DNA from 4 places in the Streptomyces sp. NPDC088387 genome. Region 3 is predicted to be linked to each of the others. Evidence: riboswitches for the same ligand, from Rfam matches in the RefSeq annotation. Region 3 holds a riboswitch; each other region holds the start of a gene.
What was found. A riboswitch is a leader RNA that binds a small molecule or an ion and turns the genes downstream of it on or off. The one in region 3 is predicted to bind cobalamin.
Positions count from the first base shown of each region.

Region 1: it holds a riboswitch for cobalamin, as region 3 does, so the genes downstream of both, ACIQAC_RS16565 (energy-coupling factor ABC transporter permease) here and ACIQAC_RS26455 (ribonucleoside-diphosphate reductase subunit alpha) in region 3, are expected to answer to the same signal.
Region 2: it holds a riboswitch for cobalamin, as region 3 does, so the genes downstream of both, metE (5-methyltetrahydropteroyltriglutamate--homocysteine S-methyltransferase) here and ACIQAC_RS26455 (ribonucleoside-diphosphate reductase subunit alpha) in region 3, are expected to answer to the same signal.
Region 4: it holds a riboswitch for cobalamin, as region 3 does, so the genes downstream of both, ACIQAC_RS32840 (CoA-acylating methylmalonate-semialdehyde dehydrogenase) here and ACIQAC_RS26455 (ribonucleoside-diphosphate reductase subunit alpha) in region 3, are expected to answer to the same signal.

Region 1 covers NZ_JBIVNC010000005.1:419,162-423,630, forward strand. Annotated here, with positions in the region: gene ACIQAC_RS16545 (ATP-binding protein) at 1-154, opposite strand, end outside; gene ACIQAC_RS16550 (cell division protein SepF) at 283-672, opposite strand; gene ACIQAC_RS16555 (TetR family transcriptional regulator) at 929-1,573, opposite strand; gene ACIQAC_RS16560 (DUF4142 domain-containing protein) at 1,781-2,545, shown strand; cobalamin riboswitch at 2,769-2,976, shown strand; gene ACIQAC_RS16565 (energy-coupling factor ABC transporter permease) at 3,006-3,701, shown strand; gene ACIQAC_RS16570 (energy-coupling factor ABC transporter substrate-binding protein) at 3,698-4,108, shown strand; gene cbiQ (cobalt ECF transporter T component CbiQ) at 4,115-4,469, shown strand, end outside.
Region 2 covers NZ_JBIVNC010000005.1:113,788-118,256, reverse strand. Annotated here, with positions in the region: gene ACIQAC_RS15295 (substrate-binding domain-containing protein) at 1-150, opposite strand, end outside; gene metE (5-methyltetrahydropteroyltriglutamate--homocysteine S-methyltransferase) at 350-2,662, opposite strand; cobalamin riboswitch at 2,827-3,053, opposite strand; gene ACIQAC_RS15285 (hypothetical protein) at 3,153-3,392, shown strand; gene ACIQAC_RS15280 (hypothetical protein) at 3,436-4,469, opposite strand, start outside.
Region 3 covers NZ_JBIVNC010000010.1:192,977-197,445, reverse strand. Annotated here, with positions in the region: gene ACIQAC_RS26455 (ribonucleoside-diphosphate reductase subunit alpha) at 1-1,958, opposite strand, end outside; cobalamin riboswitch at 2,078-2,210, opposite strand; gene mctP (monocarboxylate uptake permease MctP) at 2,336-3,949, opposite strand; gene ACIQAC_RS26445 (DUF3311 domain-containing protein) at 3,946-4,209, opposite strand; gene ACIQAC_RS26440 (YbdD/YjiX family protein) at 4,349-4,469, opposite strand, start outside.
Region 4 covers NZ_JBIVNC010000015.1:229,187-233,655, forward strand. Annotated here, with positions in the region: gene ACIQAC_RS32830 (ABC transporter ATP-binding protein) at 1-542, shown strand, start outside; gene ACIQAC_RS32835 (ECF transporter S component) at 583-1,353, shown strand; cobalamin riboswitch at 1,402-1,590, shown strand; gene ACIQAC_RS32840 (CoA-acylating methylmalonate-semialdehyde dehydrogenase) at 1,811-3,334, shown strand; gene ACIQAC_RS32845 (acyl-CoA dehydrogenase family protein) at 3,340-4,469, shown strand, end outside.

The DNA of each region.
Region 1 (4,469 bases), on a different contig from region 3:
CCCCGCGGTGGCCGGCGAACGCGGCGAGCCGCAGCTCGGTGAGACGGGGGCGGGCGCCCGCGGGTTCGCCCTCCTGCCCCGGTGGGGTGGGTGTCGCGGCCGCGGGGCCCTCGGCAGGGTGCGGGGACGGGGAGGTTCCGGGGGACACGGCCATACCGGGAACGTAGGACCGGCCCGCCGAGGCGAACCGTTCCGGCTGGGGCACCTTCCTACGAACGGGCGACCACACGCCCCCAGAACACGGCCGGCTCGGACGGGCCTCCGGGCCCCCGGGCCTCCGGGTCAGACCCCCGGCACCCCGACGCCCGCCATCAGCCCCTGCACCTCGGTCCCCGGGGGCGTGAGCAGAAAGACGTTGCGGTCGACACGGTGCATTCCGCTGGCGAGGCCGAAGACCACACCGGTGCTGAAGTCCAGTACCCGCTTGGCGACATCGGTCTCGGCGCCGGTCAGGTCGAGCAGGACCGGAATACCCGCCATCAGCGTCTCGGCGACCTCGCGGGCGTCGGCGAACACATTGATCCTGAGCACGACGAACCGGCGGCGGGCCTCGGTCTCGGCGTCCGGCAGGGCACGGTGACCGACCGCGGACGGCCAGGCGTCACGTCCTCGCAGCGGTACGACCTGGGCGAGCCCCTCCCACTGTTCATCGGTGACATCGCGCCTGTTCACCGGCTCCCCCCGATCTGCCTCGTCCTCGTCCCCTGCACCAGCCAATTCTTACGGCAAGTCACCCGTTCGGCCCAACAGCGACACGGTGTGCGACCGGACTCGTGTCAGAAGACCTCTTCCGTCCCGTCCGTCGGCGGCCGCCCCACAGGGCCGTACCCGTTCCTCCGGACCTCCACTCCCGCGCTCGCGGCCCGTAAGGCTCGTACAACTCGTAAGGCTCGTACGGCTCGTATGGCTCTCGTACGGCTCGTACGGCTCAGGCGTTGTCCTCGGCCGGGGCCGGCGGCCGGACCTCCGCCACCACCGCGCGGGCCCGGGGTTCGGGCACACCGGCCGCGATCAGTTCGGCGAGGGCGACCGCGCTGCCGTCGTCCTCCGCCAGTTCCCCGGTGTTGACGCACTCCAGCAGGGCGATGGTGAGGCCCTCCAGCGCGGCGCTCATGGCACCCGGCGAGAGGTGGGTGTGGAAGACGCCCTCGCGCTGGCCGCGCTCCAGGACCCCGGCGACCGCGGACCTGGCCGGCGCCAGGATCTCGGCGACCCGCTCGGTGCCCAGGTCGCGGCGGGCCAGGCCCAGGAGCATCCGGTAGCGGTCACCCACCGGCCACAGGGCGAACGTGAACATCGCGAGCGCCCGCTCGGGCTGTTCGTCCTGGAGGCGCTGCGCGTGGAGCGCGCCCTGCATCGCCTCCTGCGCCTCCTCCGCCAGCGCCTCAAGGAGGGCCGCGCGCCCCGGGAAGTGACCGAAGAGGGTGCGCCGGACCACTCCGGAGGCGCGCGCCAGCTCCTCCAGCGTGATGTCGGGATCGCGGCCGAGCTCCCGGCGGGCCGTGGCCAGGATGCGCGCCCTGTTCGACCGGGCGTTGCGTCGTTGCGGCTCACGGGCCACGGGCTTGGTCACGGGCACAACCTCAGCGGATCGGATACGGGCACACCACGTGCCGGACGAACGGCACGTACTCCCAGTTAACCGCAGGTCACCGCGCCCGCCTCGCGGGGGTGTGACGCACCGCACAGGCCGGGCGGGGAAAATCACGGATTCCACTGACGCTTCGGCACCCCGCGCCCGTATCTACTGTCGTACGAATCGTTCCCGTCAGGAGGTCGCATGCCCATCTCACGCACCAAGGTGGGAAGCCTTTTCGTCTTCGGTGCCATGGGTCTGACCCTCACCGCACTCGCCTATCCGGCCATGCTGGGTGTCGAGAACACGTCCAGTGACCAGAACCGGATCATCGCCAACACCCAGTGGGGGCCGCTCACCGAGGCGGACCGTGACTTCGTGGTGAAGGTCCGGGCCGCCGGGCTCTGGGAGTACCCGCTGGGTGAGATCACCATGGAGAAGGGCACCACGCCCGAGATGAAGGAGGCCGGCGCGCATCTGATCGTCGGTCACGCCGGACTCGACAAGCTGTGCCGTGAGATCGCCCCGCAGCTGAACATCACGCTGCCGAACCAGGCGAGCCCGCAGCAGCAGCAGTTCGTACAGACGGCGGCGGCGGAGAACGGCAAGACGTTCGACTCGACCGCGACCCAGATCATGCGGGTGACGCACGGTCAGATCTTCCCGGTGGTCGCCAAGATACGCGGTACGACCCGGAACTCGCTGGTCCGTCAGCTGGCCGACCTCGCCAACGACACCGTGCTCGACCACATCACGATCCTGGAGAAGACCGGGATGGTGAACCACGAGCAGGTGAACTTCCAGCAGACCGCGCCGCCCAACCTGCCCAAGGACCAGCTGACCCCGCCGCCCCCGCAGCCGGGCACCCCGGTCCTGGTGCTCGAACCGCGCCCGGACCTCAACGTGCGCACGGCCAACCCGGCACCGAGCCCGACCCCTTCGGCACCGCCGAGCGGCCAGGTGGGCTGACCCCCTCCCCCAGCTGACCCCCGTCCCAGCTGACGCCCGTCCCAGCTGACGCCCTCCCCGGCTGATCCCCTCCCCGACCGGGTCCCGCGCCTGCGGGGCCCGGTCGGGCGTGTTCCGGTTGCCCCGTGGGCCCGGCGGGCGATGCCGAAACCCTGACGTCATCGCGGGCGTGCGCCCTCGATGCGCCCCCGATGCCCCGCTTGTCACCACCCCGATCCGCGCACTACTGTCGCCACGCCTTGGTGAACGGGAAATCCGGTGTGATGCCGGTGCGGCCCTCGCCACTGTGATCGGGAAGTCCGGCTCCAGCCCTCAGGGGCAGCCACTGGGAACAGCCTCCGTCTCACCACGACGGGGTCCGGCCCGGGAAGGCGGAGCACGGGCGGTGGTACCCGTCAGCCAGGAGACCGGCCAAGGTGCGTCGTCCATCCACGAGGTGCTGGAGAGGGTCTGCTGAGCCATGCACATAGCCGAGGGTTTTCTGCCTCCGGCGCACGCGATCGCCTGGGGCGTAGCGTCGGCGCCGTTCGTCGTCCACGGAGTCCGTTCTCTCACCCGTGAGGTCAGGGAGCACCCGGAGAGCACTCTGCTCCTCGGAGCCTCGGGAGCCTTCACCTTCGTCCTGTCCGCGCTGAAGCTGCCGTCCGTCACCGGGAGTTGTTCCCACCCGACCGGCACCGGCCTCGGCGCGATCCTGTTCCGGCCCCCGATCATGGCGGTCCTGGGCACCATCACCCTGCTGTTCCAGGCGCTGCTGCTCGCCCACGGCGGTCTGACCACACTCGGTGCCAACGTCTTCTCGATGGCGATCGTCGGACCGTGGGCCGGGTACGCCGTCTACAAGGTGCTGCGGCGCTTCGACGTGCCGCTGATGCCCGCCGTGTTCTTCGGCGCGTTCGTCGCCGACCTCTCCACGTACTGCGTGACGAGTGTGCAGCTGGCGCTCGCCTTCCCCGACCCGGGCAGCGGGTTCCTGGGCGCGCTCGGCAAGTTCGGCTCCATCTTCGCCGTCACCCAGATCCCGCTCGCGGTCAGCGAGGGCCTGCTCACGGTGCTGGTGATGCGGCTGCTCGTGCAGTCCAGCAAGGGTGAGCTGACCCGGCTGGGGGTGCTGCTGACCAAGGGTGCGAAGCAGGAGGCGGTGGCGGCCCGATGAAGCGCAACACGAGGATCAACGCCCTGCTGCTGCTCGCGGTGGCCGCGCTCGCGGTGATTCCGCTGGTGTTCGGTCTCGGCGACCACAAGGAGGAGCCGTTCACGGGCGCCGACGCGGAGGCGGAGACGGCGATCACCGAGATCGACCCCGACTACGAGCCCTGGTTCTCGCCGCTGTACGAACCGCCGTCGGGGGAGATCGAGTCCGCGCTGTTCGCCCTTCAGGCGGCGCTCGGCGCGGGTGTGCTCGCCTACTACTTCGGCATCCGGCGCGGCCGGCGGCAGGGTGAGGAGCGGGCGCTGCGCGGCGCCGGACCGACCGGTGCCGGGACCCCCGGCGCCCGGACCCCGGCCGCCGGTGACGCGGAGCCGAGCGGGAGCGCAGCCGGTCCGGCCGGGCAGGTCTGAGCCGGCGTGCTGCCGATCGACGCGGCGGCGCACAGCAGCCGCTGGCGCCGCCGGCACCCCGTGGACAAGGCGGTGCTCGGGCTGGGGCTCACGGTGCTGGCGATCTCGCTGCCGCCGTGGCCGGGCGCGGCCCTGGTGCTGGTGACCGCGCTGGTGGTGCTGCTGGGTCCGGCCGGGGTGCCGGGCCGCAAGCTGTGGCGGGCCTACCGGGTGCCGCTGGGTTTCTGTGTCACCGGCGCGCTGCCGCTGCTCGTCCAGGTCGGCGGGGGCGGCGGATTCCTCGCGCTCGCCGACGACGGGCCGGTGCGCGCCGGTGAGCTGCTGCTGCGGACCTCGGCGGCCTCGCTGGGCGTGCTGCTGT
Region 2 (4,469 bases), on a different contig from region 3:
GAGCTCGGCGCCGCCGCCGGTCCGCGCGTTCGGCGAGGCCTGGCCGTCGGCCGCGACATCGGCGTTGCGGTACGTGCAGGCCGCCGTGCCCGCGGCCAGCACCAGCGTCACCATCAGGCCGGGCAGGACGGATCTGGTCGGGAAACGCATGTCCCACCCCTTCGAAATCAGATAGGAAATTGATGCGGCGATCGTGGATCACGAACGCGGGCGCGTCAAGACTTCTGACAAAGGCAGGTGAGGACAGGCATCCCGGCGGGCCGGGGCGCGGCGGGTTGAAAATGCTATAGGAAATGAAGCCGGGGAGGGTGCCTACGCACCCTCCCCGGTGATCACCCGGCCTCCGGCGTCAGGAGGACAGCTCCGCACGGACCGCACGGGCCGCGCCCACCAGGTGCTCCAGGGAGGAGCGGGTCTCGGTCCAGCCGCGGGTCTTCAGACCGCAGTCGGGGTTGACCCAGAGCCGCTCCGCGGGGATCGCCTTGAGACCCTCGCGCAGCAGCGCCGCCGCCTCGTCGACGCCCGGCACCCGCGGCGAGTGGATGTCGTACACCCCCGGCCCCGCCTCCCGCGGATAACCGTGCGCTGCCAGCTCACGCGCGACCTGCATGTGCGAACGCGCCGCCTCCAGGCTGATCACGTCCGCGTCGAGGTCGTCGATCGCCTGCACGATGTCACCGAACTCGGCGTAGCACATGTGCGTGTGGATCTGCGTGGCCGGACGGACCCCGCCGGTGCTGAGCCGGAAGGCCTCCGTGGCCCACGCCAGATAGGCGGCGCGGTCCGCGGCCCGCAGCGGCAGCGTCTCCCGCAGCGCGGGCTCGTCGACCTGGATGACCGAGGTCCCGGCCGCCTCCAGGTCGGCCACCTCGTCGCGCAGCGCCAGCGCCACCTGCCGGGCGGTGTCCCCGAGCGGCTGGTCGTCACGGACGAACGACCAGGCCAGCATGGTGACCGGCCCGGTGAGCATGCCCTTGACCGGCCGGTCGGTCAGCGACTGGGCATACGTCGTCCAGCGCACGGTCATCGGCCGCGGACGGGAGATGTCGCCGGCCAGGATCGGCGGACGCACGTACCGGGTGCCGTACGACTGGACCCAGCCGTGCTGCGTGGCGAGGTAGCCGGTGAGCTGCTCGGCGAAGTACTGCACCATGTCGTTGCGCTCGGGCTCGCCGTGCACCAGGACGTCGAGGCCGGTCTTCTCCTGGAAGGCGACGACCTCCTGGATCTCGGCCCGGATCCGCTCCTCGTAGCCGGCCGTGTCGATCCGGCCCGCGCGCAGGTCGGCGCGGGCGGCCCGCAGATCGCCGGTCTGCGGGAACGAACCGATGGTCGTGGTCGGCAGCAGCGGCAGCCCGAGGTGCGCGCGCTGGGCGCCGGTGCGCTCCGGATACGTCTGGGAGCGGCGGCCGTCCGCCTCCGTCACCGCGGCGGTGCGGGCCCGCACGGCCGGGTCCCGGGTGATCGGCGAACCGGCGCGGGAGGCCAGGTCGGCCCGGTTGGCGGCGAGCCCGGCCGCGATGGCGTCGGTGCCCTGAGCGAGCCCCCTGGCCAGGGTGACGAGCTCGGCCGTCTTCTGCCGGGCGAACGCGAGCCAGCGCCTGACCTGCGGCTCGATGTCCCGCTCGGCGGACGCGTCGAGCGGCACGTGCAGCAGCGAGCAGGAGGCGGCGACGTCCACCCGGTCGGCCAGACCCAGCAGGGTGCCGAGTGTGGACAGCGACTTCTCCAGGTCGTTGACCCAGATGTTGCGGCCGTTGACGACCCCGGCGACCAGCCGCTTGCCCGGCAGCCCGCCGACCGCGGCGAGGGCGTCGAGGTTGGCGGCGGCGGCCTCCGTGAAGTCGAGCGCGAGCCCTTCGACGGGCGCCTTCGCCAGCACCGGCAGGGCGTCGCCGAGCCGGTCGAAGTACGAGGCGACCAGCAGCTTCGGCCGGTCGGTGAGGGCGCCGAGATCGCGGTAGGCGCGCCCCGCGGCGTTCAGGTCGGCCGGGGTGCGGTCCTGCACGAGGGCCGGCTCGTCGAGCTGCACCCACTCGGCGCCCGCCGCCCGCAGATCGGCGAGGACCTCGCCGTACACGGGAAGCAGCCGGTCGAGCAGGGTCAGCGGGTCGAAGTCGGCGGCGACACCCGGCGCCGGCTTCGCGAGCAGCAGATAGGTGACCGGGCCGACGAGGACGGGCCGGGCGTCGAGGCCGAGCGCGAGGGCTTCCTTCAACTCGGCGACCTGCTTGGCGGAGTCGGCCGAGAAGACGGTGTCCGGGCCCAACTCGGGGACCAGGTAGTGGTAGTTCGTGTCGAACCACTTCGTCATCTCCAGCGGCGCCACGTCCTGGGTGCCGCGCGCCATCGCGAAGTAGCCGTCCAGCGCGTCCGCGTCGACGGCGGTGCGGTGCCGTGCGGGGATCGCGCCGACCATGACGGTGGTGTCGAGCACGTGGTCGTAGAACGAGAAGTCACCGGTGGGCACCTCGTGGATGCCGGCCTCGGTGAGTTGGCGCCAGTTGCTCCGGCGGAGTCCGGCCGCGGTGTCCCGGAGGGCGTCCGCGGTGACGCGGCCCTTCCAGTACCCCTCGATCGCCTTCTTCAGTTCCCGGTTCTGGCCCTGACGGGGGTAGCCGTACACGGTGGCCCGTGCTGCCGCGGCTGCGGGCTTGGTCACGGAGATCTCCTTCGCGAGATGAATCCCTGAGATCCCGGCGACGGGACGAGGGCGCGAAGGGGAGACGAACCAGTCGGAACCGAACGTGCGCGGCATGGCACGGTCGTCCGTCCGGTGTGTACGCCGACCCGCCCACGAGGTCACCGAGATGTCCGCGTACGGGGTACCGGACGCGGGCAGTTGGCAGGTCTTCGGACTCGCGGGCACGCCCCCCTTCCATCAGGAGGACACCTACTGGCCGTCGCTTCCCAGGCCCCTGTGTGGAGCCCAGTGCGTATGACGGCGGTCGTTCCCGCTCACCGCTGCGGGGCAGTCCCGGATTCCCACCGGGTTCCCTCTTGCGACGCATCCCGTCTGGCGGACGGGGCGAACCAGCTGCGTCGGCCAGCCTACGGGCTGACGTCGCACAGGCAAGCGCGATGTCCGGCATCCGGATGGTGAGCTGGGCCACCAGGCGTGGTACCGGTCCCCTTCCCGGCTGCCGGGAGCGGTGGCCCACGGGCTGTGGCGGGGCGACCGCGGCGCCCGGATCATGGCGATCCTGTGCTCGTTCGGACCGTTGCTCACCACCGAGGGCCGGACCATCGCGGGCCCCCTCGTGATGGTTCTTCTGCTCACGGCGCCCAGGTCGTCCCGGGCCTGGTTCAGCCCGGAACCGCCGGACGCGAACCGGTTCGTCGACGAGTACGGTGACGACGAGGACGACGGGTTGGCGGCGGGCCGGGGCTGAGCGCGGGGCCGGGTGGGCACGGGGCCGGGTGGGTGCGGGCGGGTCACACGGTGATCTTGACGGCTTCGAGCCGGCGTTCGTTCTCCATGGCGCCGCCGAAGACGAAGTTCGGTCGCGGGTCGGCGCAGCCCTGGCTGCCCCAGTCGAAGCCGCTGACCTTGGCGCTGGGGCAGACCCGGCCGCTTCCGACGTTGATGGCGAAGCCCGTCATGTACTTGGCGGACGTCTTGCCGATGTAGATGTTCTTGCCGTCGCCCGTGATCGCGCTCCAGCTCGGCTGCCACCTGCCCTCGCCGTTGGTCGAACCGGAGTTGTACAGGACGGCGTTGGCGGCGGAGCCGTTGACGCCGTGCACCGCGATGTTGAGGGCCTTGATCGGCTTGTTCTGGCCCGTCGTACCGGCCAGCGTGCCGTCGCACACGGGCTTCTGCCAGCCCGTCCCGGACACGTACGCCCGGTAGCAGATGTGCCGCCCGGCGGGGTCCTGCCGCGCGAGCCGCCGGACGGCGGTGGCGGCGGTGTCGACCGCGGGGTCCGCGGTCACCGTGGTGGTGCTGCGCGGAGCCGTCTCGGTGACCGTGGGCCCGCCGGCCGCGGGCAGCGCGGGCTCGGAACTCCCGGCGGTCTTCTTCGGCTTCGGGCTCTTCGACGGCGAGGGCGACGCGCTCGGCGACGACGGCGCGCTGACCGACACCGAGTACGTCGGCGTGGCCTCCGGCGAGGGGCTGCCGCTCGTCGGGGCGCCGGCCCGGGCCGACTGCTGCTGGGTGTCGTCGCCCGATCCGCCGCTGCCGAGGACCACCAGAGACACGATGACGATGCCCGCGACGGCGAGTGCGGCCGGCGCGACGATCAGCGGGCGCTGGAGCAGCCCCGACGGGGTGTACTCGTCGTCCGACTGCCGGCCGCCGTTCCCACGGTCGAGCCGTCTGACCAGCGGGGGGAAGGCGGTGCGGGTGGGGGTGGGGGGTGGTGACAGGGCCGGTTCGTAGGCGTCGTCGGCGTCGTGGTCGTCGTGTTCCGGCTCGTGGTCCGGGTCCGGGTCCGGGTCCGGTGCGAGGTCGGAGGCGGGCGGGG
Region 3 (4,469 bases):
ACCAGATAGGAGTTGACCTGGAGGAACTCACCGGACAGCGTCTCGCGCTTGAACAGGTTGGACACCTGCGGCTCGATGCACTCGTACACCCCGGCGATGGAGGCGATGGTGGCGGTCGGCGCGATCGCCAGCAGCAGCGAGTTGCGCAGCCCCACCGAAGCGATACGTTCCCGCAGCGCGGCCCAGCGCTCCGGCCAGGTGGTCTCGACACCGTAGTGGTCGGGGTGCAGCACACCCCGGGCGGTACGGGTCTTCTCCCAGGCCGGCAGCGGGCCGCTGCGCTCGGCGAGGTCGGCGGAGGCCTCGTAGGCGGCGAGCATGATCCGCTCGGCGATCCGGGTGGACAGCGCCTTCGCCTCGGGCGAGTCGAACGGCAGCCGCAGCTTGAAGAAGACGTCCTGGAGGCCCATCACGCCCAGACCGACCGGACGCCAGCGGGAGTTGGAGCGGCCCGCCTGCTCGGTCGGGTAGAAGTTGATGTCGACGACCCGGTCGAGGAACGTGACGGCCGTGCGCACGGTGGCGTCGAGCCGCTCCCAGTCGATGCCCTCGGTCGCCGTGTCCACGAAGGCGCCGAGGTTGACCGAGCCCAGGTTGCAGACCGCGGTCTCGCCGTCGTCGGTGACCTCCAGGATCTCCGTGCAGAGATTGGAGGAGTGGATGACGTGGCCCGGCTCGGCGGTCTGGTTGGCCGTGCGGTTGGCGGCGTCCTTGAAGGTCATCCAGCCGTTGCCGGTCTGCGCGAGGGTGCGCATCATCCGGCCGTACAGCTCGCGCGCCGGGATCGTCCTGCGGGCCAGCCCCTTCTCCTCGGCCGCCCGGTAGGCGTCGTCGAACTCGGCGCCGTACAGGTCGACCAGCTCCGGCACGTCGGCCGGCGAGAACAGCGACCAGATCCCGTCCGCGTCGACCCGGCGCATGAACTCGTCCGGCACCCAGTGCGCGAGGTTCAGGTTGTGCGTACGGCGGGCGTCCTCACCGGTGTTGTCCCGCAGCTCCAGGAACTCCTCGATGTCGGAGTGCCAGGTCTCCAGGTACACCGCGGCCGCGCCCTTGCGCCGGCCGCCCTGGTTCACCGCGGCGACCGAGGCGTCGAGGGTCTTCAGGAACGGCACGATCCCGTTGGAGTGCCCGTTGGTGCCGCGGATCAGCGAACCGCGTGAGCGGATCCGGCTGTAGGACAGGCCGATGCCGCCGGCGTGCTTGGAGAGCCGGGCGACCTGGTGGTAGCGGTCGTAGATGGAGTCCAGTTCGTCCAGGGGGGAGTCGAGCAGGTAGCAGGACGACATCTGCGGGTGTCGGGTGCCGGAGTTGAACAGCGTGGGGGAGGACGGCAGATACTCGAGGCGGCTCATCAGGCCGTAGAGCGAGGCGACCTCGTCGAGCGCGCGGACGGTGTCGTCCTCGGCGAGTCCGGAGGCGACCCGGAGCAGGAAGTGCTGCGGGGTCTCGATGACCTTGCGGGTGATCGGGTGGCGCAGCAGATAGCGGCTGTGCAGGGTGCGCAGACCGAAGTAGCCGAAGCGGTCGTCGGCGTCCCGGTCGACGAGCGCGTCGAGCCGCTCGGCGTGCAGCCGGACGAAGTCGGCGGTGCGGTCGGCGATCAGGCCCTCGCGGTGGCCGGTCGCGACGGACCCGGTGAAGGTGGTGACGCCCTGGGAGGCGGCCTCGGCGGCGATGGAGACCGTCAGCAGCCGCGCGGCGAGGCGCGAGTAGACGGGGTCCTCGGAGATGAGGCCGGCGGCGGCCTCGGTGGCCAGCTCGCGCAACTCGGTGTCGATCTCGGCGGCGTTCCGGGAGCTGCGGCCGCGCAGTGCGGCGGCGGCCACCCGGCCGGGGTCGGCGTCGGGGAGGTCGGCGGTCAGCTCGGTCAGGGTGCGCAACAGCGCGGCACCTGGACCGTCGTACTCCGCTTCGGCTGCTACCGCTGAAGCCGGGTCGGCTGGCGCGATGGTCACGTGGGGCTCTCCCTCGCTCGGCACGGGGCCTTGCGGAGGGCGGACGGCAGCACGAGCGCACACGGCGTCGCGTCCACCGGCCCATTCCACGAGGCCCGGACGTCAGGCGCCCGGACCGGGTGGTCGGGCGCACTGTCGGCAGGTCCTCGGACTGACCATGTGCACAAATCATGCACAAGTACACCGTTGCGGGACAGTTCCGGATTCGCACCGGATTCCCCTGCGGCGACAGCGAGCATGAGCATACATCTTGTGCCGCGCTGTCGCCCCACCCCCAGATGTTGTGTCGCACTGGTTTCGCAGCGTCAACTCACCGCCACACAACAGCGGGCCGTCGGGGAGCCTTCCCCCGACGGCCCGCTGTCTCCCGTGTGGCCCTAGGGGCGGCTGGGCTCCGCCGTCGCCGGGGGCAGCTCGGTCCGTACGCCGGGGTCGCCGGCGTCCACCGTGTAGTCGCCGGGGCTTGTCTCGTCGATGCCCTCGGGCGCCTTGAGCGCCTTCAGGACGAACGTCAGGACGACCGTCACGAGCAGGTTGAGCACAAACGCGGTGAGGCCGATGTAGCCGATCTCACCGATGCCGGGGATCTCCGCCGACGAGCCGCCGAAGTGCTTCTGCGTCGGGGACGCCACCCCGTACGCGGCGGCCGTGCCGTAGACCATGCCGACCGCCCAGCCGGCCAGCAGCGCCCAGCGGTGGAACCAGCGGGTGAACAGACCGCCGACGAGCGCCGGCATGGTCTGGAGGATCCAGATGCCGCCCAGCAGCTGGAAGTTGATGGCGACCGTCTTGTCCATACCGAGGACGAAGACCAGCGCGCCGACCTTCACCAGCAGGGAGACCAGCTTGGAGACCTTGGTCTCCTGGGCGGGCGTGGCGTCCGGCTTGATGAAGTCCTTGTAGATGTTGCGGGTGAACAGGTTCGCCGCCGCGATCGACATGATGGCCGCGGGGACCAGCGCGCCGATGCCGATCGCCGCGAACGCGACACCGGTGAACCAGTCCGGGAACATGTTCTCGAACAGCTGCGGGATCGCCAGCTGGCCGTTCTCCACCTTGATGCCGGCCGCGATCGCCATGAAGCCCAGCAGGCCGAGCAGGCCGAGCATCAGCGAATACAGCGGCAGGATCGTGGAGTTGCGCCGGATCACGTCCCGGCTGCGGCTGGACAGCACGGCCGTCACACTGTGCGGGTACATGAACAGCGCGAGCGCCGAACCGAGCGCCAGCGTCGCGTACGTCCACTGCGACTGGGCGTTCGGCACCAGACCGCCCGCCCCCGCCGCCTCGTACTTCTCGCTCGCCGCGCCGAAGATGTCGTCGAAGCCGCCCAGCTTGATCGGGATGTAGGTGATCGCGACGGCGATGACGAGATAGATCAGCCCGTCCTTCACGAACGCGATCAGCGCGGGCGCCCGCAGCCCCGACGAGTAGGTGTACGCGGCCAGCACACCGAAGGCGATGAGCAGCGGCAGGTCCTTGATGAACCAGTGGGTGTTCTCGCCGCCGCCGATGCCCATCACGTCCAGCACGGCCTGGATGCCGACCAGCTGGAGCGCGATGTAGGGCATCGTGGCCAGGATGCCGGTGACGGCGACCGCCAGCGACAGGCCCTTCGAGCCGAACCGGCCCCGGACGAAGTCCGAGGTGGTGACGTACCCGTGCTTGTGCGACACCGACCACAGCCGGGGCAGGAAGACGAACATCATCGGGTAGATGAGGATCGTGTACGGCACCGCGAAGAAGCCGGACGCGCCCGCCGCGTAGATCGCCGCCGGCACGGCGACGAAGGTGTACGCGGTGTAGAGGTCGCCGCCGAGCAGGAACCAGGTGACCCAGGTGCCGAACGACCGACCGCCCAGGCCCCATTCGTCGAGGCTGTGCTCGTTCTCGGCCTTGCGCCAGCGTGCGGCCAGGAAGCCCATGACCGTCACGGCGGCGAAGAAGATGATGAAGACGGCGAGTGCGACGCCGTTCACGCCGTCGTTCACTGCGCGGCACCCTTCTGGGACTTGCGGGCGCGCTGGTCACGCTGCCACAGCCAGTACGCGGTCATGGTCAGTACCGTGGAGAGCACCACCCAGGCCATCTGGTACCAGTAGAAGAACGGAATGCCGATGAAGGCCGGGTCCGTCTTGGCGTACGAGCCCACCCAGAGCATCGCGACGAAGGGGGCTAGCAGGCAGACGGCGATGACAACGCGCGCAGGCGTCACCACCGCCGCCTGATTCACATCTGGCTCTTTGGACATCTGACGGCTCCGAACCCTCACTGATCCACGCTGATCACCTGTGTAACGCGCAGGCAATCTAGGTCAGTGGGTCATGGAATCGGAAGACCTTGTTCAGATACCGGTACGACGCACGGCCGCGTACTTCGCATTTCGGAACTCAGCAGCAGCGGAACCCCTGGCGGGGGTCCGTCTCCTGCCGGTCCGTCCGCATGCGCTCGAAATCGCGCCGGGACGGCACCTCGGCGTCCCGGTGGTCCTTGCGCAGATGGGCGACATAG
Region 4 (4,469 bases), on a different contig from region 3:
TTCCCCAGACCCCCGCGGACCTGCTCTACCTGGAGAGCGTCAAGGCGGAACTCGACCAGGCGGACACCGAGTCGGGGTCCGCCGTGACCGCACGGGACGTCCTTGACCGGCTCGCGCCCGGCATCGACGACGCCACCCACCCGCGCGACCTCTCCGAGGGGCAGAAACTCGCCCTGGTCCTCGCCATCCAGGTCTCCGCCGCGCCCCGGATCGTGCTGCTCGACGAACCGACCCGCGGACTGGACTACCGCGCGAAGACCGAACTCATCGGTGTGGTGGACGCGTTGGCGGCCGAGGGCCGGGCGGTCGTCATCTCCACCCACGACGTCGAGTTCGCCGCCCGCGCGGCCGACCGGGTCGTGGTGATGGCCGAGGGCGACATCGTCGCCGACGGCCCGACCACGGAGGTCATCGTCTCCTCACCGGTCTTCGCCCCGCAGACCGCGAAGATCCTGGCCCCGCTGCCCTACCTGACGGTCGGCCAGGTCGAAACGGCACTCGCGGCCGAGGACCGGAAGGAGGGTGACCGTGACCAGACGTGAAGCGGCGGCGATCCGGCTCGGCCCGCGCGTGGGGATCGTCATGACCCTGGCCGCATTCCTCGGGCTTGTGGCCTTCTTCTGGCCCTTCGTCGTGGCCCCGGGGAAGCTCGGCTCCAACTACGCGCCCCCGCTGATCTTCGGGGTTCTCCTGCTCCTGGTGCTGTGCGTGGTGCTCTCGGAGATCGCCGAGGGCGGCATCGACTCCAAGGCGCTCGCGATGCTCGGTGTGCTCTCCGCCGTCAACGCGGCCCTGCGCCCCCTGGGTGCCGGAACCGCCGGCATCGAGACCGTGTTCTTCGTCCTCGTCCTCGCCGGCCGGGTCTACGGCCCAGGCTTCGGGTTCGTGCTCGGCTGCACCTCGCTGTTCGCCTCCGCGCTCATCACGGGCGGAGTCGGGCCCTGGATGCCGTACCAGATGTTCGGCTGTGCCTTCGTCGGGATGCTCGCCGGCTTCCTGCCCCGGGCCACCGGCCGCCGTGAGGTGCTGATGCTGGCGGTGTACGGATCCCTCTCCGGGTATCTGTTCGGCTTTCTGCTCAACCTGTCCTTCTGGCCGTTCTCCCTGGACCCGAACAGCTCCATCGCCTATCTGCCGGGACTGCCGTTCACCGAGCAGTGGCAGCGCTACATCGCCTTCGACATCGCCACGTCCCTCGGCTGGGACACCGGCCGGGCGGTCACCAACTTCGTCTGTGTACTGCTCGCCGGTCCCGCGGTGCTGACCACCTTCCGACGGGCCGCGCGCCGCGCCCGCTTCCGCGCCCCGGTGCGGTTCGCCGAGCCACGGACGGCCGCGCCGGAAAAGCCCTGACCCGGCACAACACGGCACCGGGCTCGCCCGGGGTGGATTTACTAGGACGTCCAACTATATAGTCGCGGCAGAAGGCCCGCGGTGCAGGGAAGCCGGTGTGATTCCGGCGCGGTCCCGCCACTGTGACCGGGGAGTACGCCGTCGAGCAGGACGCCACTGACGAGCACGAAGTCGGGAAGGCGGACGGCGCGCGCTGATCCGGGAGTCAGGATACCGGCCGCGGGATGTTCCGTGTTGTCCACGAGGATGGAGCTGACACGCATGGCACCGGTGTGCACCCACGACCCCGGCGGACTTGGCGGGCGGGCTCCACGGCCCCACCCGCGTCCGGCCGTCACAGCCTGACGGTCCCCTCGCCATACGCGATCTCGCGCCGCCCCCGCACCCGTACGCCACCGCGTCCGGACGCGGCGGTCCCGCGCGCCGTCCCGGATCACCTGACGAGAGCAGGCCATACATGATCCGCGCACAAGACCGCGCCTCCGCGCGCGAGTTGACGCACTTCATCGGCGGCAAGCACACCCCGGGAACCTCGGGGTCCTACGCCGACGTGTACGACCCCAACACCGGCGAGGTACAGGCCTGCGTGCCCCTCGCCAGCCGCGCCGAGACCGAGGCGGCGATCGCCGACGCCGCGCAGGCCCAGCACGAGTGGGGCGAGTGGAATCCGCAGCGCCGGGCCCGAGTCCTGCTGCGCTTCCTCCAACTGGCCGAGCAGGAGAAGGACTCCCTGGCCCGGCTGCTCTCCGCCGAGCACGGCAAGACCGTCGCCGACGCGCACGGCGACCTCCAACGCGGCCTGGAGGTGGTGGAGTTCGCCGCCGGGATCCCGCATCTGCTCAAGGGCGAGTTCACCGACAACGCCGGCACCGGCATCGACGTCCACTCGCTGCGCGCGCCCCTGGGCGTCGTCGCGGGCATCACCCCGTTCAACTTCCCCGCCATGATCCCCCTCTGGAAGGCCGCCCCCGCCCTGGCCTGCGGCAACGCCTTCCTTCTCAAGCCCTCCGAGCGCGACCCCTCCGTACCGCTGCGGCTCGCCGAACTCTTCCTGGAGGCGGGCCTGCCGCCAGGTGTCCTCAACGTCGTCAACGGCGACCGCGAAGCCGTCACCACCCTCCTCGAAGACCCCCGCGTCGCCGCCCTCGGCTTCGTCGGCTCGACCCCCGTCGCCGCGCACATCTACGCCACCGCCGCCGCCCACGGCAAACGCGCCCAGTGCTTCGGCGGCGCCAAGAACCACATGATCGTGATGCCGGACGCCGACCTCGACCAGGCCGTGGACGCCCTGATCGGCGCCGGTTACGGCTCGGCGGGCGAACGCTGCATGGCCATCTCGGTCGCCGTGCCCGTCGGCGAACAGACCGCCGACGCACTGGTCGCCCGCCTCAAGGAGCGCATCGCCGGGCTCCGCATCGGCCGCAGCGACGACCCCGAGGCGGACTTCGGCCCGCTGGTCGGCCCCGACGCCCTCGACCGGGTCCGCTCCTACGTCGACCTCGGTGTCGAGGAGGGCGCCGAACTCGTCGTCGACGGGCGCGACTTCAGCCTCCCCGGCCACGAGAACGGCTTCTTCGCCGGAGCCTCCCTCTTCGACCGCGTCACCCCCGCCATGCGCATCTACCAGGAGGAGATCTTCGGCCCGGTCCTCTCCGTGGTCCGCGCCACCGACTACGAGGAGGCCCTGCGCCTGCCCAGCGAGCACGCCTACGGCAACGGCGTGGCGATCTTCACCCGCGACGGCGACACCGCCCGCGACTTCACCCGCCGGGTCAACACCGGAATGATCGGCGTCAACGTGCCCATCCCGGTACCCGTCGCCTACCACACCTTCGGCGGCTGGAAGCGCTCCGGCTTCGGCGACCTCAACCAGCACGGCCCGGACGCCATCCGCTTCTACACCCGTACGAAGACCGTCACCTCGCGCTGGCCCGCCGGCCTCAGGGAAGGCGCGAGCTTCACGATCCCGACGATGGGGTGAGCGCGATGACCCTGCTCACCGAGGACCAGCAGGCCCTCGTCGAGACGACCCTCGACTTCGCCCAGGACCACCTCGCCCCGCACGCCCTCGACTGGGACCGCGACAAGCACTTCCCGGTCGACGTCCTGCGCAAGGCCGCCGGAATCGGCCTCGGCGGTGTCTACGTCCGCGAGGAGTCCGGCGGCTCCGGCCTCACCCGGACCGACGGCGTCCTCGTCTTCGAGACCCTCGCCTCCGGCTGCCCCTCCATCGCCGGCTACCTCTCCATCCACAACATGGTCGCCTGGATGGTCGACCACTACGGCGACCCCGCCCAGCGTGAACGCCGGCTGCCCCGTCTGTGCGCGATGGACGACCTCGCCGCGTACTGCCTGACCGAACCCGGCAGCGGCTCCGACGCCGCCGCCCTCACCACCCGCGCGGTCCGCGACGGCGACCACTGGATCCTCACCGGAGTCAAGCAGTTCATCTCCGGCGCGGGCGCCGCCCGGCTGTACGTCGTCATGGCCCGCACCGGCGGTACCGGGGCCGGCGGGGTGTCCGCGTTCCTCGTCGAAGGTGACGACCCCGGACTGTCCTTCGGCGCCAACGAACACAAGATGGGCTGGAACGCCCAGCCCACCCGCCAGGTCATCCTCGACGAGGTCCGCATCCCCGGCGACCGGCTCCTCGGCCGCGAGGGCGAGGGCTTCCGCATCGCCATGAACGGTCTCAACGGCGGCCGCCTCGGGATCGCCGCCTGCTCACTCGGCGGCGCCCGCAGCGCCCTCGACCGCAGCCTCGCCCACCTCGCCGACCGGGAGGCCTTCGGCCGCCGCCTCCTGGACGCCGACGCGCTGCGCTTCCGGCTCGCCGACATGGCGACCGAACTCGCCGCAGCCCGAGCCCTGGTCCAGCAGGCCGCCGCCGCCCTCGACCGGGGCGACGCCCGGGCGCCGTACCTGTGCGCCATGGCCAAGCGGTTCGCCACCGACACGGGCTACTCCGTCGCGGACCGGGCGCTCCAGCTGCACGGCGGCTACGGCTACCTCCACGAGTACGGTATCGAGAAGATCGTCCGTGACCTGCGGGTCCACCGGATCCTGGAAGGAACCAACGAGATCATGCGTGTCATCGTGGCCCGCGGTATGACGGA